DNA from 3 places in the Paenibacillus sp. FSL M7-0896 genome. Region 3 is predicted to be linked to each of the others. Evidence: riboswitches for the same ligand, from Rfam matches in the RefSeq annotation. Region 3 holds a riboswitch; each other region holds the start of a gene.
What was found. Region 3 has a riboswitch for cyclic di-AMP ahead of MKY12_RS32490 (C40 family peptidase). Riboswitches for the same ligand answer to the same signal wherever they lie in the genome.
Positions count from the first base shown of each region.

Region 1 (7,249 bases), 530 kb from region 3:
ACGGTCTGTGTATGTGCGCCAAAAAAGCGTATATTCCAATCAATGCGCGGCAGCAGCAGCGTCTGTGCACCTGTGAGATAGCTATTCATATGTTCCAATTTGCAGCACCTGCCTTTGATTTGGGTAAATCTAGCCGTAATCATCCCATCGCATAAGTACGTTAGTAGTTATTATAATATACATAGACAACAGGAAAAGGGTAAATAATATGGCTAAACAGCGAAGGGAAGCAGAGAAATGACGAAGATTAATAATCCTATAATCCCTGGAATGGCACCAGATCCCTCTATTATTAGAGTGGATGATGTGTATTATATTGCGACATCCACGTTCCATTGGAATCCCGGCGTTCAAATTTTCAAATCAACCGATTTAGCGAATTGGGAGCTGACTGCCTCCGTATTAAATAAAGGTGAAGTGAATTTGAGGGGGACCAATACTCCGGCCGGGATCTGGGCGCCGCATCTATCCTATGATTCTAGGGCGAAACGGTACTGGTTAGCTTATTCGCATATGTTGAACATGGCAGGCCGTGAATTCAACTCGGATTCCTCTGCCATGTGGGCAGAAGATATCCATGGACCCTGGTCGGAGCCTATCTATCTGACATCCATAGGTTTCGATCCGGCGCTCTTCCACGATGAAGATGGCAAGCACTATGTGTCCATTCTTGAATGGGAGACCCGTGAAGGGTATCAGGCGCCTGGACATATTGTGATCGCTGAATTTGATTTGAATGAGGGGAAAATGGTTGGGAAGTGGCACCGGGTCACGCAAGGCTTCACCAGCCGCGGCTGTGCTGAAGCACCGCAAATTTATAAGTATAAAGATAAATACTATCTTTTATTAGCTGCGGGCGGAACGGGTTATGCTCATGGTGTTGAGCTGGGACGTTCGGAGAATATTTTTGGTCCCTATGAACCGCATCCGTCGGGGGAGCCGATCATCACCTCCTCGCCACGCCATCTATTTTCACTTGGTAATCCGGATGCCGGGCATTTTGAGATGTATAATCCAAGTTCAATTATGCAAAAAGCAGGTCACGGCTCATTAGTGCAAACTCAAACAGGCGAATGGTATATTGCTCATCTCATGTCACGGCCTGTGGAAGGAACGCTCTTAAATCCATTAGGCCGTGAAACCTCTATTCAAAAAATGCATTGGACAGAGGATGGCTGGCTGGAAATGAAGGAAGGATCGAATGTGGCGAAAATGGAAGTTGAGGGGATGACAGGTGTTGAATTAGAGGCCGATGGAATCTCTCATGACGTATTTGATGATTTTAATCAGGAGAAATATGATCTTCATTTTCTGACTCCGTACCGGGACCAGCAAGCGGCATGGGTGAATACGGTTGAACGTCCGGGTTACTTACGCATTCATGGAGAGAATTCTTTGTTCTCGCAGATCCATCCGGCGATTATGGCCACACGCGCAACTTCCCTTCATTATGAAGTTCAAACCAAGGTGGAATTTCATCCCGATCACTACTCGGAAACGGCCGGTCTGGGGCTATACTATGATTCGAATAATTGGCTGTACGTTCACTTGACCCACTCCGAATCAGAGGGCACCGTTCTATACGTACTTCAGGCCAAGCTGGGGCAACGCATTGAGCTGGTCCACCATTATATTCCAGTCCCTGAAGACACAGCGGAGCTCAAGATTATCTATCATTCAGGCATCGCGAGTATCCTTTACCGTTTCGGGGATAACGGGGATTGGCAAGCTTTTGTAGAAAACATTGATGTACTCTATCTGTCGGATGAAGGCGTGAACGGGGAGCCAGGGGAGATTGGCGGATTTACAGGCTTGTTCAATTTCATCGGTTCCGTTGATGCCCACCAGCATGACTCCTTCGCTGATTTTGACTACTATGGAGTGAAGAATTACTAGCCAAGGACGCCATACGTTCTTCCGCCCGGGTGTGCCCGGAGCCGTGGTGAACTGGTGAAAACGCCGGAGATGGTGTACCTTAGTAGTATTAGTCTTTAGGAGTGGTGAAGTGTTGTGAAGAAAAGTAGACAAACCCCCGTGCTGGTCGCGGCCTCGATCCTGCTGATTATTATCAGCAGCCTGATCCCGTCGGATCAATCGACTTGGCTGGGGGCGTTACAGACCCTTCTGCTGGGAGCCGGCCTGCTCGGCTGCTGTATGGCTTTTTGGCGGTTCGCCAAGGGCGGCAAGGGTGGTAAGGGCAAGGGCTGAGTTCTATGTACTGAACGGTTGGTGGAGACAGGATGAGTGCATGGGATGATTGAGCTATGTAAGATGGGCCAAGTACTGTACGGGTGCTGGCGCTGAGAGTCAAGGACGAAGTCGCGGCGGATGCTGCGGCTTTATTTGTTAGAGCCCCGCTTTGTGGGGGGATGTTGTTTTGTAGGCGGACTCAGCGGCCCTTATTTTGTGAAAAAGACCGATTTTCTCCCCGTTACGGACTGAGAGGACCTTAAAGGGCTGTATGGAGCGCAAAATGAGGCGGAATGGGTTAATTAAGCGCCTCTCAGTCCGCATGGCCTTCGGAATGGTCCCATTTGCCGAAATAGAGGATCTGTAGTCCGCATGGCCCGCTATCCATCTCCTTTTGTCGCATCCGTACCCTAATTCCGCCACATCCAACTCATTCCGCCGCACTCATTCCTATATCCCGCGTATCCCGCATTATTCCCAGTCTCAACCTGCCGAAGGGCGGTGCACAGCAGGCAAGGCTGAATGGGCGGCTGCCATCTGTTCGCGTATTCCTCTGAGCCGGGCCTTGAGCTCGGGGACGCTGCACTCCAGAATCTGGCTGATGTCGGACAGGGGGAGCTGGATGCCGTACCATAAGGCACTGGCAACGTGATCGTCCCAGCTCAGCGGCGCAGAAGCGCAGCGGCTGCGGTCGTGGGCGAGCATGGCACACTGGCGGATGCACTCTCTGTAGGCAGCCGCAGCAGCGGCGTCCCCTGAGAGGCGGCCCTTCAGCCATAGTGGATGGAGTGCCACGAAGGTGGCGGTTGCAGCTTGTTCGGCGCGGACGCCTTGCTCCAGCAGCAGGCAGCTAAGCGCATAGACGGGACCGCTATATTGCTGGGTGTAGTGGTTGAATCCGGCAGCGGCGGTTAGTTTGGGCGATAAGGGGTCAGGCATGTGGTCACGTTCCTTCCTGAATCTATACTGTGCAGTTCATTCCAGCGCGCAAAAAACCGCAGGCAGAGGAGGACCTCTGCCTGCGGTTGTGGGTAACAGGCTTAAGACGCCTGGCACAAAAGCGTGGCGGATCAGGGCTCTCTCTTGGCGCTTACGAGGTTAGCTGTCGGATTCGGACGGTGAGAGTCGCCCTACCTGCCGGAGACCTGCGCGTGGCATTCTCCTTCGGATTCACCCCAAGTCGGCCTGACGGCCGGATGGTTCCCCCGTTTTCCACATGACGGAAATTCAGCGTGCATGCATATGCTCATTTTCATGAATGCATTCATTTGCTTTCAACACGAATCATACTCTCTTCAGAGGGGGTTTGTAAAAATGGAAAAGAGTGCTATTCGCCTTATTTTCAGCAAATGGCTGAATGGCTAAGCAAATGGAAGCCAAAACACCTATATGTAGCAGATTATCTGCCATTTATCTCGCTCAAGCGCTGTTTTTTATTTTTGGCAGACGACGGTGGGGAAGAAGGGTTCTCCATGTATCAGCTCACCACCAAAGCGGCTCATTCTGATTCTTCCAGGCAATAATCCGCTTCATCTCACGAACGGTTCCTGTTGTAATCTCATAGTCGCTGCGTTCAGTGGCATGAAGGTCCAGGAAATGCAGCATCCCTCCATAAGTCCCCACGGCCAGTATGGTCTCATCCGGATTGACAGCTAATCCAGAAATGGTGCTTCCGGCATAATAACGCCACAGCTCCCGCCCCTCTGCATCAATGAGCCTCAAGTATCCATAGGCATCGCCAATGACAACACCGTCCTTCAGTGCCGCCGCCGCATATACCCGGGCTTCCTCGTTAACGACCGGATATTCCTGATCGTACGAGAGCTTTCCTGCTTCCGCATCTTCAAGGGACACAGTAAGGGTAACGCCATTATAGAAGTGGCAGGCATTGTACCACACGCTGTGCTGGTCCTTCGTAAATATAGTATAGTGCGGGTAACTGGATTCCGGATTGAATAAGTGAACCTGCCTTGAAGTTGTGTCATATAAAAGATGATCACTGCCCTGGCTGCCATAGGCAATCCATCTTCCATCCGGAGAGACGGCACCATGCGGCATGTCAATGTCAATATGCTCCAGCTCATCTGCTTTATATTCTTCGAGATCAGGATGCAGCAGCTTCACCTCCCATAGCTTCTCCTTCTCCTGCGATTGCTGGACCAGGAAAATCCCCTGGCTCGTAACAAGCAATAATGCTTGGCCCCCGTTAAAAGGAATGACTTGCTCCAAGGGTAACTCCTGATCCAGGCTGTCTATGTTCAAAACAGTAAACTCCGGGTCCAGCGCTTGAATCGTGCCATTCAGCTCACGCCATGAGAGATCTGCTACAACTTTTCCTTGTAGAGTGCTGTTCATGGATTGCATAATGGTAATGCCTTGAATTCCGGCGAGTGCATAGAACTGATTGTCAGGAGATGTCCCAACCAGGCTAAACTCGTCGAATACGGAAATAACATCCTTATGTACTGCTACAACTACATTCTTCTCCCAAGGTGAGCCGGTGCTGAACACCAGAGCATCATCACTGATGAAATGAATACCGCGAATTGCTTGCATCTCCTTCTGGAAGTGCCCGGAGAGCGGCCACGTTGCCGCCGGTAGTTGCTCCCGCAGCTCAGTAATCTCACCGTGCTCATTAGCTTCTCGAATCATCTTATAGATTTTGGCGGCGAGGCCCCCGCGTGTATCCTCTGCGGGTTCTTTTCCCGCTTTGTCCCAGCCTTCAGTCAGTCCTTTATGTACGAATTGATTAACGTCGCTCGCATAACGCTGTCCTTCTTCACGCCATTTGGCGGCATGCTCATCCTGTAGCCACTTCAAAGGATCAATCCTCCTTGTCCAGATATATATAAATATACAATTATTCCATCGATGAATCGCAAAAAAAAGGCGCTGCTCCTGTTGAGAGGACAGCACCTTTGTGTATATTACAGAACAGCAGCATCCATAAGCTCCTGAAGCTCAGGGAGATTGAAGCCCTTGACCGCCCGGTCCCCGGATACGGTGACTGGAATGCCCATGAAGCCCAGCTTCTCCACTTCCTCCTGATAGACGGAGCTGGTCATCACATCCCGGACCTCGAAGGGAATGCCCTTGCTCTCCAGCAGCTGCTTGACCTGATTACACTCGCCACAGCCGGAGGTTGAATAGACAATTACGTTCGCGCTCATTGTTCCACTGCTTCCTTTATCGCTTTTTGGGTAATCTTCCAGTGTGAGGTGTTCCAGCGGACTTCGCTGTCCTCCAGCAGGAAAATCTGCGGGGATTCATGCTTGATCCCGAAATCCTCAGCAATCTGATTGGAGACAGGACGGTCTTCGATCACATGGACCACGGCTGCAGGAGTATCTGAATGCTGTGTATAGGCCTGGAATTCCTCGTTGGCCTTGGCGCTGATCGGGCAGGTGGTGCTGTGCTTGAAGAGCAGTTTTTTGCCAGGCTGCCCGATATATTGCTGTAATTCTTCCTTAGTGTGGATTTGTTGAATTGACATCGTAGGATCACCTTCCTGGGTAAGAGTTAATGAAACCTGTTGTCAACAATTGTGTTGTTAACAACTATTAATCATGATTGTAGCATAGTTCAAAATTAAAGCAAAAGTAAAGTTCTGCTTAGCCTGCCCTCCCTTGCAGGATGTTGTTAACGGCCTGCAGCCATGCTAATGTGAGAGGGATGGACCTAGGCTCGTAGCATAATTATGCAGATAGGAGGGGGGAGCTCATGAAAAGGGTTGCCTGTGTTACCGGTGCTGACCGTGGACTGGGATTATTCCTCGTTCGATCTCTTTTGGAGAGTAAGTACATGGTGTTTGCCGGACAGTATTTGCCGGACCCTGCGCTACTTGAAGCTTTGAAAGCGCAATACCCGGATAGCCTGAAGCTGGTTCCTCTCGATATCGGCAGTGCAGGGAGCGTAAAGGAGGCCGCGCGGAGTATTGCCGGAAGTACAGGGCACCTTGATATGATTATCAATAACGCAGGGATTATCCACAAGTCTGATGATGCAACAGTGCTCGTGGATATGGATGATGAAGCTATGGCGGAGATTTATAACGTGAACACGCTGGGTGCGCTGAGGGTGAGCAATGCATTGATGGGCTTACTGCTGCAAGGCCGCCAGCGTCTGGTGGTTAATATCTCGTCGGAGGCCGGAAGCATCGGGCGGAACAAGCGGATCAATATGTATGGCTACTGTATGTCGAAGGCCGCGCTTAATATGCAGTCTTCGCTGCTGCACAATCATCTGCGTGCGATGGGCGGACAAGTGCTGGTCTTCCATCCCGGCTGGCTGCAGACCTATATGAACGGGGAGAAGGATGCAGAGGCGCCTGTAACTCCTGAAGAATCAGCAGGCAAGATTATGACGATCGTTCATAACCACAAGATGTATCTGGCCGAAGAACCGGCTTATATCGATCTGGACGGCAATCTCTGGCCCTGGTGACAGCGGCAGGGGTAACGAATCAGGGGTGACACTGACTTTCCGGTCAGGCTAACTTGGCAAAAGAGAGGTGTGTGTAGCATGTCTTCATACAAAGCATTGGCGTTCGGCAGCTATACCGAAGTGAAATATCATCCCTTCGAAGGGGTAGACCGTGAGCTGGAGCAGCTCCTTGAGCCGGAGATTCAGGTGGTCTCTACGGAGGATTACGGACGGATGAACCAGGCAGAGCTGGCAGAATGCAGGCTTGTGATCTCCTATACGGAATTCTCCGAGGAGCAGTTACCCGCTGCGCAGAGCGGAGCCTTGCTTGCTTATGTGGCTGGCGGCGGCGGGCTGCTTGTCGTGCATAACGGCATATCTCTGCAGCGTAATCAGGAGCTTGGGGCGATGCTCGGTGCCCGGTTCACCCATCATCCGGCGTTCACGACGCTTCAGATGAAGGTGATTGCGCCGGAGCACCCGATTATGGAGGGGATCTCTGATTTTGTGATCGAGGACGAGCCTTACTATTTCGAGCAGCATCCCCACTTCGAGACAACGGTGCTGGCCGAATATCCTCATGACGGAGCGATGAGACCGGCGGCATGGTGCCATACCTTCGGCGAAGGCCGGGTGG
Region 1 covers NZ_CP150250.1:259,965-267,213, forward strand. Annotated here, with positions in the region: gene MKY12_RS01120 (AraC family transcriptional regulator) at 1-89, opposite strand, end outside; gene MKY12_RS01125 (family 43 glycosylhydrolase) at 238-1,896, shown strand; gene MKY12_RS01130 (hypothetical protein) at 2,011-2,208, shown strand; gene MKY12_RS01135 (hypothetical protein) at 2,674-3,129, opposite strand; cyclic di-AMP (ydaO/yuaA leader) riboswitch at 3,264-3,433, opposite strand; gene MKY12_RS01140 (WD40 repeat domain-containing protein) at 3,673-5,010, opposite strand; gene MKY12_RS01145 (glutaredoxin family protein) at 5,118-5,360, opposite strand; gene ytxJ (bacillithiol system redox-active protein YtxJ) at 5,357-5,683, opposite strand; gene MKY12_RS01155 (SDR family NAD(P)-dependent oxidoreductase) at 5,911-6,633, shown strand; gene MKY12_RS01160 (ThuA domain-containing protein) at 6,712-7,249, shown strand, end outside.
Region 1: another riboswitch for cyclic di-AMP. It lies ahead of MKY12_RS01135 (hypothetical protein); the one in region 3 lies ahead of MKY12_RS32490 (C40 family peptidase).

Region 2 (7,249 bases), 3.7 Mb from region 3:
GTTCAGCAGCGGCATCCTGATTATGCATTTCAGCGGAATTCTGTCGATGAGACTTACGGCAACGTATGAGCAAGGCGCTTTCTCAATTATAATGGCGGTATTATTCGCCCTGATCGTTCCGGTGGTCACCGCTTCCTACGATCCGAAGTGGCTGGAGCAGGCCTACAATATGTTCAGCTTCAAAAAGCTGCTGCTTGTCCTGACCCTGACCGGCGCGTTCACAGGCATCCATTACGCTGCCATGGCGGGCGCTTCATTCTCTCCAGGAGAACCGTCCAGTGCAGCCGCGCACGTGCTCTATTTGCAGGATTCGATACTGGGAATGATCCTCTGCGGCTCCTTCCTGTTCATTGTGTCGATCGTCCTTGCTCTGTTGTACAGGGACCGGCAGCGGGTACTCCAGTCAGCCGCCTTCAATGAGCAGCGGTATACTGCGCTGTTCGAGCATAACCCTGATATGGTAATCTGCATTGATCCTGCCCGTAAGAAGATAATCAGTGCTAATCCTGCTCTGCGGGACATTACCGGATATAGCAGCGAAGAACTGGGGAATTATAAGGCGATACTATACAGCGAACGGGATGAAGCTGCCGTACGGGATGCCATAACGCGCGCTTCACGGGGGCAGTCCTCCAAGCTGGAGCTGAAGGTACGGAGCAAAGGCGGGGAGCAGCTGATCTGTAGTGTCACCGTCTTTCCTTTGCTGCATCATACGGAGCAGTGGGTCTATATTGTGGCCGAGGATGTGACTGCCCTGATGAAGTATCAGTATGAGCTGCTGGAGGCCAGGGATACCGCGGAGAGTGCGGTGACGATGAAAAGCGAGTTCCTCGCCACCATGAGCCATGAAATCCGCACGCCGCTGAACGGCATTATCGGCGTCAACCAGCTGCTGTCCGAGGAGATCAGCAATCCTGAGCATCTGGAGCTCCTGCGGCTTCAGAGTACAAGCAGCCATGCTCTGCTGCATGTGATGAGCGATATTCTCGACATCTCCCGGCTGGAGGCGGATGCCCTCTCGCTGAACAAGGATTCTTTCGGGCTGAAGGCGCTGCTCCAGGGCTGTATGGACCTGTTCATGGTGAGCACACAAGACAAGCCGTTATCTCTGGAGCTTCTGATCGAGGAGGGGCTTCCTGACAAGTTCACCGGGGATGCTGCGCGTATCCGCCAGATTCTCATCAACCTGATCGGCAATGCGGTGAAATTCACGCCATCCGGCACGGTAACGGTTAAGGTGGAGTCCTATGGCGTCAGGGAGACCGCTCAGGCGCTGCAATTCATGGTGCGCGACACCGGCATTGGCATCTCACCGGATAAGCTGCAGCTGCTCTTCCAGTCCTTCTCGCAGGTGGACGGGTCGCATACCCGTAAGTACCCCGGCACGGGTCTGGGCCTTGCGATCTGCAAGAAGCTTGTAGACCTGATGCAAGGAGAGATCTGGGCAGAACCGGCAGAAGGGGGCGGCACACAATTCTTCTTCAGAATTAAGCTGCAGTCGCAGGAGCATTCCCCGGAGGTATTTTTCGGCAAGGATACAGGGGAGGGGGAGTCAGCGGAGGAGAATGAAGCCGTATAAGACAGCGATTGCCAACAAGAGAGTTAACATTATATAATTTGAAAGTAACTATTCTTTTATCACGATAGTCCTGAGGACGGAAAGGAACTCTCTTTGAGCAAAACAAAAAAGAACAATGTCACGGCTCCCCAGATGAGCAAGCAGGAGAAGCGCAGGGCAGAGCAGGAGCAGCAGAAGCAGAAAACGAGAATTCTGATCGTGAGTACGGTGGCCATCGTCATTATTATTTTTGTAGGCTTATTTATGCTGGCATCGAAGGACTCTTCGCCTGCCGGTACAGACAGTAAGCCGGTTGCCTTCAATTACAGCGAAATGATGCGGCTTGGCAAGGAGGATGCTCCGGTCAAAATTGTGGAATTCGGCGATTTCAAATGTCCGGCTTGCGCCCAGTTCACCGGTGTGATCAAGCCGCAGATCGTTCAGGGCTATGTCGATCAGAATAAAGCAGCCTTCTATTTCGTGAATCTGGCCTTCCTCGGTACGGATTCCAGAACGGCCTCCCTGGCAGCGCTATCGGTCTATCATCAGAACCAGGAAGCGTTCTGGAAGTATTTCGATGCGATCTATGCCAATCAGGGGAATGAAGAGAAGGAATGGGCTACACCTGACTTCCTGGTGAGTCTCGCCAAGCAGCTGGAGCTGCCGGTGGATTACGACCTGCTGCGCAAGGACATTGACGAGCGTACCTACGTAAGCGAGCTGGAGCGGGATATTCAGCTTGGCACCGATACGGGCGTAACGAATACGCCATCCTTGTACGTGAACGGCATCAAGGTGAAGGAGCCTTTCAATATGGAGGCGATTGACGCCCAGATTCAGGCAGCAACAGTAGCAGCGGGAGCAGGGGCCGCCCAATGACCGCCTTCTCTGCCTTCTGCCGGCGTAACTGTCTCTACTTGGCCTGGTTCGTCTGTATGGTTGCTGTAGCAGGAAGCCTGTATCTCAGTGAGGTACTGAATTACGAGCCCTGTAAGCTATGCTGGTTCCAGCGGATCTTCATGTATCCGCAGCTGTTCCTGCTGGGGATCGCCACCTACCGGGCGGACAAGCGGATCATTCCTTATGTGCTTCCCCTTAGTCTGATCGGCGGCAGCATCTCCATATATCATTATGCGGAGCAGAAAATTCCGGCGCTCAGCAAGGTGCTTCCCTGTACCATCGGCGTACCGTGCAACAAGGATTATCTGAACTGGTTCGGATTTATAACGATCCCTCTGCTTGCACTTATAGCCTTTGCCTTAATCTCCATTCTGCTCTGGACAGGACGCAAAGAGGAGCCTGCGGAGTAAGAAGCTGACGGGCAGAAGGAAGAGAAGAGAATACCCTTAATTTTAGCGAAAAATAATATGCAAAAACCCTGTAAAATCACGTGGTAAAGGGATAATGAAAGAGAATGAAAGATCAAGACATACCGGATGATGAATTTGGTTGTTTTGAGTGCTTTTCATTCTTTTTTCATTTGTTTCCACGCTTTACGGAAGACGTGTTGTAGCTTAATATTAGTCCTTGTGAGAAGTTGAATATGCGCTGAATTTTCCGGAAGGAAAAACGGGGGAACCACACTTTGGCCAAGGCCAAAAGGGGTGAATCGGGGCAGGCTACTTGACCTGTAACCGTAGGGCTACCACAGTCCGAATCCGCCAGCTAACCTCGTAAGCCACTAGTGGGATAATGACCATGCACACTAAGGCATGCGGATCATTTCCGTATGCTTATTTTGGTGCCTGCATTTATGAAATCCACTTATGAAAACAGCGCAGGGAAACCCGTTTCAACTTAACCAAGAGAGGAACTGTTACTACAATGGTAAGCAAGGTAAAACGACTATTGATCGGGCGTCCGATGAAGTCGAACGAACTCGATCATGAAAAGTTATCCAAGGTGAAAGCACTGGCTGTCCTGTCTTCTGATGCGCTCTCGTCTGTAGCCTACGGAACAGAACAAATTCTGATTGTACTGGTGGCCGCCGGGTTCACCGCTATCTGGTACTCTTTGCCAATTGCATTAGCCGTACTGGGCTTGCTGGCCATTCTGATTCTATCCTACCGGCAGACGATATTTGCTTATCCGCAGGGCGGTGGTGCTTATATTGTAGCCAAAACCAACCTCGGGGTTCATACCGGCTTACTGGCCGGCGGCTCTCTTCTGGTGGATTACATTCTGACGGTGGCGGTAAGTGCCTCGGCGGGGACGGATGCAATCACTTCAGCTTTTCCAAGTCTGCATAATCATAGTGTTCTGATAGCGGTATCTGTTATCGTGCTCTTAACGATTGTTAACCTGCGGGGAGTGACCGAATCGGCCTCCTTCATCGCTATCCCGGTCTATCTGTTCGTTGTTTCCATCTTCGTGCTCATCATCTCGGGGGTCTTCAAATATATGACCGGCGGCGCCCATGCCCATGTTCCTGAGATTGGCTCGGCGGTATCGAACGTGAGTATGTTCCTGCTGCTGAAGGCCTTCAGCTCCGGCTGTTCGGCTCTGACCGGGGTAGAAGCGGTCTCCAATGCCATTCCTAACTTCAAAGCGCCCGCGGAGAAAAATGCAGCCAAAACGCTGATGCTCATGGGCCTCATTCTCGGGGTAATGTTCACAGGTATTACGCTGCTCGCTTACTGGTACGGTATCATGCCTGATGAGAAGGCCACCGTGGTCTCACAGATTACCGAATCTACCTTCGGCCGCGGCGGACTGTACTTCTTCATTCAGGGGATTACGGCGGTTATCCTGTTCCTGGCAGCCAATACGGCGTACTCGGCCTTCCCGCTGCTGGCGTTCATGTTCGCCAAAGATAAATATCTGCCCCATGCCTTCATGGTGCGCGGCGACCGGCTGGGCTTCTCCAACGGTATTATTTTCCTCGGTGTCATGTCGGCTGTGCTGGTGGCGGCGTTTCACGGGAATACGGAAGGACTCATTCCATTATATGCAGTAGGGGTATTCATTCCGTTCACGCTGTCGCAGCTGGGCATGATGGTCCAATGGTACAGAACGAAGCCGAAAGGCTGGCAGAGCAAGTTCGCCGTCAATACAGTGGGGATGCTCACTACATTAACGATCACCCTGATTTTCATAATCACTAAATTCTCCAGCGTGTGGATGGCCTTCATCTTCCTGCCGGCTGTTATCATCGTGTTCCACCGGATTCACCGCCATTATATGAATATTGCCGATCAGCTGCGGATCTGCCCGGCTACCGATAAGCCTTGTATCAAAGGAAGCACCGTAGTCGTTCCGGTCGCCGGTGTGACTCGTGCTGTACTGCATTCGATCAGCTATGCGAAGTCATTGACAGATAATGTAGTCGCTGTATATGTAGGCTTCGATGAAGAAGAGATTCACAAGATGGAGCAGAAGTGGGAGGAGTGGAACCCCGGCGTACGCCTGATCGTCCTGCGCTCCCGCTACCGCAGCATTATCCGCCCGCTGGTGAAGTTCATCGATACAGTAGAGTGGAAGACCTCTTCAACGGATCATATTACCGTCCTGATTCCGCAATTCGTGACCAAGCACTGGTGGCAGGCGGTGCTGCATAATCAGACCAGCTTGTTCATCCGCTCTTATCTGATGAATCAGAAGGACATTGTAATCGCGACTGTACCTTTCCATCTGCATAAATAATATAGAAGATTATTGGAAGACGGCTGTTTCTGCTTAATGCGGAGGCGGCCGTTTTTACGTTATTATAAGTTATTGGTTGACATAGAGAATGAGAATCAATATCATCAGTATAGACAAGATGAAGGTAACAGAGCTTTTGCCAATCATGAGGGTAACATACAGGAGGGGTATTCAATGTTTTCGTTCAACCTGCAAGGATCAAGAAGCGGGAAGCTGGCGGTGGCCGGACTTATGACTACAACACTGCTGCTGTCCGCTTGCGGAAATAATAATAGCAACGCAGGCAGTAACGGTGGAGCAGGCACCGCACCTGCGGCAACTGCAGAAGCGACTGCGGAGGCCACTGCGGTACCTGCAGCAACTGCTGCACCCGCTGTGGAGAAGACCGTAACGGATGCAATGGGACATAAGGTGACCGTTCCCGCTAATCCGCAGCGTGTAATTGCTTCTTATCTGGAGGATTATCTGGTAGCACTCGGTGTGACTCCGGTTGCCCAGTGGTCTACGAAGAACGGTACTCAGGCTTACCTTGCTGCTGAGCTTAAGGACGTTCCGCCGATCAGCTATGACCTGCCGCTTGAAGCCGTTACCAGCTTCACGCCGGATTTCCACATCGTCCAGTCGGAGGGCTCGGTTCAGAACGGTCTTTATGACCAGCTGAATAAGATTGCACCAACCTATGTACTCGGCGATGAGGTCAGCAGTGACTGGCGCGCAGCCTTGCTCAAGATCGGTGAGCTGCTCAATAAGACACCGGAAGCGGAGAAGGCTATTGCAGACTATGACCAGAAAGCGGCTTCGGCCAAAGCGGCTGTATCTGCGGCAATCGGCGATGATTCAGTAGCGGTTCTGTGGCTGGTATCCAAGAATTTCTTCATTGTAGATGAGACCCGCAGCAGCGGTGCGGTATTGTATGGCGATCTTGGAGTGAAGCTCCCGAATCTCGTGACCGACATTCCTGCAGAATCCAGAGCACCGTGGAACCCGATTTCACTGGAGAAATTATCTGAGCTGACTGCAGAGCATATCATTCTGGTGAATAGTGACAAGGCAAGCGGAGCTGAGATTACAGAAGGTGCAGTCTGGAAAGGGATTCCGGCCGTTAAGGCAGGGAATGTTCATGAATTCGGCAAAGATACCAGCTGGCTGTACAGCGGCCCTATAGCCAATTCCAAGACCATCGATGATATTCTGAGCAGTTTTGTGAAATAGGTCTTTACCGGCCGGAGAATTGTGCAGGCTTTTATATCCTCAGGATATAGAAGCCTGCCTCTTTTTTAAGTTGAACAATATTCATATCTTTGCGATAATGAGAATCATAATCATCTATATTTCCCTAATAATCCTGATAAGGAGACGGCATATGGCTTCATCCACAGATTCTGCTCTACAAGCTCCTTCTGTTGAAGGGAACACATCTGTCCGGTCGCGGCCGCTTGCCGCTGCTGTTATTCTTGTGCTGGGAATAGCAGCGATTGTCTTCGGCCTGATGGTATCCGTATCGGTCGGTGCGGCGGATATCCGGCTGGCTACCGTATGGGAGGCGGTGTTCCGGTTCAATCCGGAGCTGCCCCAGCATCAGGTCATCCGGGAGCTGCGGATTCCCCGGGCTGCCGCAGGAGCGCTGGTCGGCGCATGTTTTGCCGTTGCCGGTGCGATTATGCAGGGGATGACCCGCAACCCGCTGGCGGATTCCGGACTGCTTGGTCTTAATGCAGGTGCGGGCGTTGGACTGGCCCTGGCTTTTGCCTTCGCGCCAACATTATCCTTCGCTTACATCATGCTGTACTGCTTCCTTGGAGCGGCTGTGGCCTCACTGCTGGTATTCGGGATCGGTTCGCTCTCCCATAGCGGACTGACCCCGCTTCGGCTGACCCTCGCCGGTGCGGCAGTAAGCGCCATGCTGCTGGCGGTCAGTCAGGGCATTGCTATCCTGTTCAGCCTCTCCCAGGATATCGCCTTTTGGATGGCCGGGGGGATTGGCGGAGCGAGCTGGAAGCAGCTGCAGGTAATATCTCCTTGGGTCGCGGCGGCCCTGATCGGTGCACT
Region 2 covers NZ_CP150250.1:3,742,546-3,749,794, reverse strand. Annotated here, with positions in the region: gene MKY12_RS15840 (ATP-binding protein) at 1-1,579, shown strand, start outside; gene MKY12_RS15835 (thioredoxin domain-containing protein) at 1,673-2,437, shown strand; gene MKY12_RS15830 (disulfide oxidoreductase) at 2,434-2,868, shown strand; cyclic di-AMP (ydaO/yuaA leader) riboswitch at 3,095-3,254, shown strand; gene MKY12_RS15825 (APC family permease) at 3,383-5,200, shown strand; gene MKY12_RS15820 (ABC transporter substrate-binding protein) at 5,375-6,412, shown strand; gene MKY12_RS15815 (iron ABC transporter permease) at 6,564-7,249, shown strand, end outside.
Region 2: another riboswitch for cyclic di-AMP. It lies ahead of MKY12_RS15825 (APC family permease); the one in region 3 lies ahead of MKY12_RS32490 (C40 family peptidase).

Region 3 (7,249 bases):
GGGGGACGGAGAAGCAAGACCGAAGAAATGAGTCTGCGTCTTATGAAAGCGATCGAAGATCATCCCTATGCCAACCAGAAGGAGCTTGCCGAGGTTCTCGGCATCAGCCAAGCCAGAGTCAGCCAACTCAAGCGCAAGCTGAACACTCCCGGCAGAACAGATCCGCAGTAACCGTTATCCATTCATCCCTGCTTAGACATCAGATAAGGCTTGGCCCCGTTGGGGCCAAGCCTTAATTTTTGGGCGAAGCATATAACCTGATCTTCTATTCCGATAGCGCAGCTTTCAGCTCCTCAGGCGAAGCGGCCCACCACTCTTCATTATGGGCCATCAGCAGGGATTTCAGCGCTGCCCGCTCAGCACTTCCAAGTCCATCCAGAATAAGCTTGCGCTTCAAGGCCGCATCCAGCTTATTGACATGATCCGCAAGAATCTTCCAGCCGCGCCGCGCTTCGGTGTCAATCCACATCTCACAGGCGGTAATTCCGCCGTAGAACTGTCCCTCCGGGGTACGGTCAACGGCGACCCATACGACCCATACCTGTCTTCCCGCCGGAACATCCTCACGGTTCATAGAGAATTTAATTCCCTTCTCCACTTTGCTCTTGGCATGCATGGCACCTATATCAATAACGGCGATGCCCTGATCAATAATGACAGGCGATACATTGTTCAGATCAATCGAGCCTGCACCGAAGCCTTTATGCTTGGCTCTGGCGTTCACAATATTCAAGGCAATTTGTTTTTTGCCCTCCGGTTGTACGTTATCCACATGTGCACATCCTTTCCATTCACTAATTATTTAATTTTAGCTAATAATGCGGCGATTGCAAACATATACATCCCGTAGATGCTTGTCACGGGAGGAATCATAGTATGAAGCCACATTCATTAAGGTATACCCTCATCTTCGCAGTCCTGGCTGTCCTCACCTTGCTTGGAGGCGGAATATGGTTTCTGTCAGGGCATAGCCCTGCCGTATGGACTGCCTCTGTTCCAAAAGAGGCCAAGTCCCCCGCCATTATCCCCCGGCAGCAGCCCGTGCAGTCCGATCTTTCAGATACGATCTACACATCGGAGACAGAGGCTTTAAGCCAGCGCGTGGTTGAATATCACATGGATGTGGAGCTCCTGCCTGATAAGGAGACCCTGGTCGCCTCCGAGACGCTGACCTGGACCCATCCGGGCGCAAAGCCGGTCCAGGAGCTCTACTTTCATCTGTATCCCAATGCATTCTCATCCGCCGGCACCACCTTCATGAAGGAGTCCGGGGGCACGCTTCGCGGTGACACCATGCCTGCTGGGGGTTACGGGAGCATTACCCTGACAGATTTGCGGACCTCCGAGGGCATTTCGCTGATGCAGCGCACCCAATATGTGCAGCCGGACGACGGCAATGTCAATGACAGAACACTGCTCAAGGTCCATCTGCCACAGCCGGTGAACGGCGGCGAGAGCGTTACGGTAAGGCTTAAATTCGAGGTCAAGCTGCCGAAAATTTTCGCCCGGATGGGAACCGCTGACGACTTCGTGATGGCCGGCCAGTGGTTTCCGAAGCTTAGCGTCTATGAGCCTGCCGGCAGAAGAGGACTCAAGGAAGAAGGCTGGAACCTGCATCAATACCACGGCAACTCCGAGTTCTACAGTGATTTTGGAATTTACAATGTATCGATTTCTGTCCCGCCCGAGTATAAGGTCGCCGCAACCGGGTTTCCGGTGAGAGACGCCAAGGTGGTGAAGGGGCGCAAGATCTATCAGTTCTATGCAGATGACGTCCACGACTTCGCCTGGGCGGCATCGCCTGATTTCGTGGTTTCCGAGAAGGCCTTCTCCGCGCCGCAGGTGCCCGGGGTGAAGATTAAGCTCTATCTGGACCCGCTGCATAAGCATCTCCAGGAGCGTTACTTCCAGGCGGCTGAGGCTGCACTGATGGCATTCAGCAAGTGGTACGGCCCTTATCCCTACTCCACCTTATCGATTGTTGTCCCGCCGGAGTCCGGCAACGGGGCCGGAGGAATGGAGTATCCGACCCTGATTACCGCCTTCGGCGCCACGGACACTTCACCGGGCACCTCCCTGGAACGCACGATCATCCACGAGATCGGGCACCAATATTTCTACGGCCTGGTGGCCAGCAATGAATTCGAAGAAGCCTGGCTGGATGAGAGCTTCACCTCTTATGCCGAAGACCGGCTGATGGAACAGGAATACGGTGTGGTCTCAAGCCTCCCTCTGCAGTCCAGCCTGGTCTCCTCTTCACAGCCGCTTAAGCTGGAGACCTGGAAATACACCGGTGATGACGCCTACACTCGCAATGTATACATCCGGGGCAAGCTGGTGCTGAAGGATATCGAACGCATCGCCGGGACCAAGAATATGGATGCCATCCTCGCCGCCTATGCCCGCAAATACCGCTTCCAGCATCCGTCCACCGCCGACTTCCAGAAGGTTGTGGAGAAAGTGACCAAGCAATCCTGGCAGACGTATTTTGAGCGGTATGTCTATAGCGGGGGGGCACCCGACTTCGCAGTCGACGATATCAGGCTCACCGTCAGACGGGACAACAGTGACGGCGGGGGGAGCCGCTATAGCGCTGTGGTTGATGTAAGCAACAAGGGCAGCCTGTACCCCGATGTTCCCGTGAAATTCACCTTCGCAGACGGGTACACGGTGCAGCAATACTGGAATGGCGAGGGTAAGGCTACTTCCTTTGAGTTAGCGTATAAAGCGCCGCTGGTCTCCGCAGAGATCGATCCGGGGCATTCCATTCTGCTGGAGAGCAGGCATCTTAATAATTTCAGAATGGCGGAGCTTGAGCCGCGTACACTCTCCCGCTGGACGCTTAGTGCATCAACTCTGCTTGAAACCCTGCTCGGAACTCTTGTCTGGTGAGGTGAAGGAATGGTGAAAAGTTCAATTGCCCGCGGTTGGATCAGCATGAAAGAGCAATTCTATATATTGATTCTGCTATTTATCTACCGGCTGTTCTGGGGATATTTCCTGTACAAATTCATTAAAAGCGCGGTTGTCCCCGTCCTGCTCCGCTACCCGGATGCGAATGCCGGCGGCAGCGGAATAGGCAGGCTGCTGTATTATATCGAGGGGCAGACCGCGCTGCGCACCGACCCCGCCGTCCAGCACTGGCTGTGGCTGCTGCTTGCGCTGACAGTGCTAAGGCTGCTGGTGACTCCCTTTATCCGTGCAGGGCTGCTGCACGAGCTTCACCAGGAGCGCGACGGAGCGCGGGGACTGTTCTTTTTTCCCGGAATGAGAAAATATGGGCTGCCGGTGCTGGTGTTCAGCCTCATCGAATGGGCGCTAACCCTCCTGCCGCTCTCTTGGCTGCTTCCGCGTATGTACCGTCATCTGCTCAGCGGTGTTCTCGATGTCCAGCTTCTGCTGAAGCTGGTGCCTTATGTGCTGGGCTGGCTGCTCTATCTCTTCCTTGTCCGCAAGCTTCTGCTCTATATGCAATTCGGCTATACCGCCGGTACCGGCATGTTCTCCTCACTGCTGATCTGCCTGAAGATGCTGCTGCCTTCGATCGGTATATCCATCGTTCTGGGGGCGGGAAGCCTGGCCGTAATTCTGCTCTGCAGCGCCTCTGCTCTGTTCTATCCCGGATTGCCGGCCCTTATGCTCCGCCAGGCAGCTCCGCTGCCCTCCACGCTGTTCGATATGTGGGGAATCGCTGCCCAGTACCACCTTTGGTCCAGTAAATCATTTCCACAATAATAAGCTGCTGAAGCGGCATACTAAAGAGAGTCACAGCCCCTTATCAGGGAGCAGGACTCTTTTTTGCTTGAACGGAGGACAAAAGCATTTGCAAAAGGGGAAATCCTCTGATACAATGATGGCTGTACCAGTAGTAACAAAGTTGTAATCTTTCAAGCAAAATATTCCGTAACTCTTGCAATTTAAGCAATACCGATAAGTCACTGTTCTGGTGCATAAAACGCCGAATTCCCTGCACCGGGAAGTGGGGGAACCATATTTTGGGTGAATTGATCTCGCTTTAGAGGGGTCATAGGGGAACCTTCTACCGAATCCTTAAGCTAACCTCGCAGGCCCTGGAAGGAGTACATCTTTTGATTAGTCAGAATTTCAAGAAAAAATGCACCGCAGCAGCGCTGGGTCTTGTGATGGTATTCACACTCGGAGCGGGCAGTGCCTTCGCAGATTCTAAGATGGATACTGTGATTTCAAAAACCATTGGAACGTCGTATAAAACCGGGGGCACAACCACCAGCGGCTTCGACTGTTCCGGATTTACCAAGTATGTGTTCAAGAATGTCGGGCTTACCTTGCCCCGTACCTCCAAAGCACAGTTCAAAGTTGGAACAAGTGTATCCAAGAGCAATCTGCGTTCCGGTGATCTCGTGTTCTTCAACACCCTGGGTAACGGAGTGTCCCATGTCGGTATTTATGTTGGAAACGGGAAGTTCGCACAGTCCTCAAGTTCACGTGGTGTAACCATCAGTTCGATGAGCCAGTCCTACTGGGCCAACCGCTACGTTGGCGCCAAACGAGTAATGAGCACAACAGCCTACCAAGCTGTCGCTTACGATTGAACCCTTGAAGCATACCCCGAATATTTCAGCCTCTAACAACTAAATGTAACTTATACGAGCCCGGGATGATTATTGCCGTAATCATTTCCGGGTTTTTCCTTTTCCTTATTCTACCTTTTACACTGAATTCGCAGCCTTGAAACAGCATTTTCTTGCAAAAACAAAGAAATAATCATATAAATTAACCCCTGCGCATAGATATGAGTCTTTGGAAAGGGCTATAACTCTAAAAAACAGCAAAAAAGATGCATTAATATGTTATAAGTGATTGCCAAGCGCCTTAGTCTTTGTTACAATTATCGCAGTGAGTTTTTAGTAACATTTTTGTAATTATTGAATCGATTTTAACAAAGGTTTTGTCATGTATTGAATGAACCGCTAATCCTAATCAACAGTCGTGCCGAGTTCCCTAATGAATTAGGGAAACGGGGGAACCACTTTGGGTGAATTGACCTCCTATTCTAAGAGGGGTCATAGGGGACCTTCAACCGAACCCTTAAGCTAACCTCGTAGGCATTGGAAGGGGTATTTACTTTTGAAGAAGAAGCTAGCAGCCGCAGTACTAAGCTTGTCCATTATCTTCACCATCGGAGCAGGAAGCGCTTTCGCGGATTCCAAAATGGATAAAGTGATCGACAAAGCCATCGGAACCAAATACGTGTCCGGCGGTACATCAACTAACGGGTTTGATTGCTCCGGATTTACAATGTATGTTTTTGATAAGATCGGCATTAACCTGCCCCATCAATCCGGCTCCCAGTATCAGATGGGCTCTGCCGTGTCCCGTGACGAGATGAGACCGGGCGATCTTGTATTCTTCAATACAAGCGGTAAGGGCATATCCCATGTTGGTATTTATGTTGGTGACGGCGAATTCGCCCATGCCTCTTCCTCACGTGGTGTAACCATCAGTTCGCTGAGTGACAGCTATTACGTCAGCCGCTACGTTGGCGCCAAGCGAATCATGAGTACAGATGCCTACAAGACTGTAGCTTCGGATTCCCAAGACAACGATGATGTACAATAATCCTTTGTAACCTAACGCTCTTTTCCGAGATTTTTGCCGAAATCTTGGGGAAGGGCTTTTTTTGTCTATAAAATTACTTACCCCTCTCTATATTTGTAAAACACTGATTCTGCGCTTTCGGAAAATATATTTTGCCGTTTGTCAAGTTTCTGCATTTCCGTAAGGAAATTGCGTCGAAACTGGCTGTTTTTGTATATAATTAATAGAAGAAATGAATCTATGTCCCTTGGAAGGAGGCCTCCCCCAATGATTAGCTCCCCGCTAACCTTTTACGTGGTGCCTATGGAGCCGCAGCATGCCGCTGAGATCTGTGAGTGGAGCTACAAGCCGCCGTATAATATTTACGGCTGGGTGTCCTGGGAGCAGATGCAGGCGCTGGGCGTGGAGTTCGGAGACCCGCAGCTGCGAAGTGAGCAATATGTATCGGTTGTGAATGGAGAGGGGGATCTGTGCGGCTTCGCCCAGCTCTTTCCGATGGAGGGGGTAGTCCGGCTTGGTGTCGGAATGCGGCCCGAGCTGTGCGGCCATGGAATGGGACATCTGTTCATGAAGGCTATTGTGCAGGCAGCACGGTCGCGTTACCCGGAATGTGAGATCGACCTGGAGGTGCTGACCTGGAACCAGCGCGCCATCCGCGCCTACCAGAAATGCGGGTTCACCATAACGGATACCTATGAACGCCGCACTCCGACCGGTAATAAGCCTTTTTATTGCATGGTCTATGAGGAATAGCACCGGAGACAAGAGAGTTTTGCAAAAAATGGATCATTTGTGTTCATTTTTTTGACACACATACTATGATAACGCTTCACCATCCGCTATAATGGAGACAGCAGCTTACATGGAGGGACGGATGCAGATGCAGAAATGGATCATGAGCGGTTTGTTTTTTGCCGCCTGTGCCTTTGCAGTAATCTTAATGTTTACCCTACCCGGTAAATCCGAGGTGGCGGAGCAGAACAAGCCGACCATGCCGGAGGTTGTGCTGGACGCTGCGGGCGCAGAAGCCACAGTGAAGGCCAATTGTATCTCCTGCCACGGAGACCAGCTTCAGGGCGGGGCGGGACCCAGCCTGCAGCAGGAAGGCGCTTCGCATGACGCAGCTCAGATCTTCAGCATAGTCACCAAGGGCCGCGGACAGATGCCTCCCTTCAAAGACAGGCTGGCCCCTGAAGAGATTGCGAATGTAGCCCTATGGCTGGCCGAGAAGAAATAATCCGCAACCTGTACTCACACCATGCTCCTCATTTTAAATGTATAATGCCCGTGACGAGGATAACGAACGATCCTTGCACGGGCATTTCTATTAATTAGATATTCCTGTTGTCTCCATAGGGGCCTTGTCCTCTAGCGGGTCTTCTCGAATGCCTCATTAAATTCATGCGCCTGGCGGAGATCAAGCTTCTCCACATCTGCAGCCAGCCGCAGAACAACCGTCTTGTAATCAATGGTGATATGCGGGTGATGGTCAAAGGCCTCCGAAATTGTCGCTACCTCATCCACAAAGGCAATTCCCTTCATATATTCACTGAACATATATTTGCGCACCAGCCTATCCCTCTCCAGCTTCCAGCCCTCAAGCTTGCCGATCTGCTCCTGCAGTTGTTCCTCAGTTAATTGCAATTCGTTTCCTCCCTTGCTAAGTTAACGG
Region 3 covers NZ_CP150250.1:7,459,025-7,466,273, reverse strand. Annotated here, with positions in the region: gene MKY12_RS32515 (winged helix-turn-helix transcriptional regulator) at 1-171, shown strand, start outside; gene MKY12_RS32510 (YwhD family protein) at 266-772, opposite strand; gene MKY12_RS32505 (M1 family aminopeptidase) at 877-2,892, shown strand; gene MKY12_RS32500 (hypothetical protein) at 2,902-3,735, shown strand; cyclic di-AMP (ydaO/yuaA leader) riboswitch at 3,947-4,085, shown strand; gene MKY12_RS32495 (C40 family peptidase) at 4,143-4,571, shown strand; cyclic di-AMP (ydaO/yuaA leader) riboswitch at 4,960-5,102, shown strand; gene MKY12_RS32490 (C40 family peptidase) at 5,107-5,598, shown strand; gene MKY12_RS32485 (GNAT family N-acetyltransferase) at 5,845-6,330, shown strand; gene MKY12_RS32480 (cytochrome c) at 6,458-6,814, shown strand; gene MKY12_RS32475 (4a-hydroxytetrahydrobiopterin dehydratase) at 6,946-7,221, opposite strand.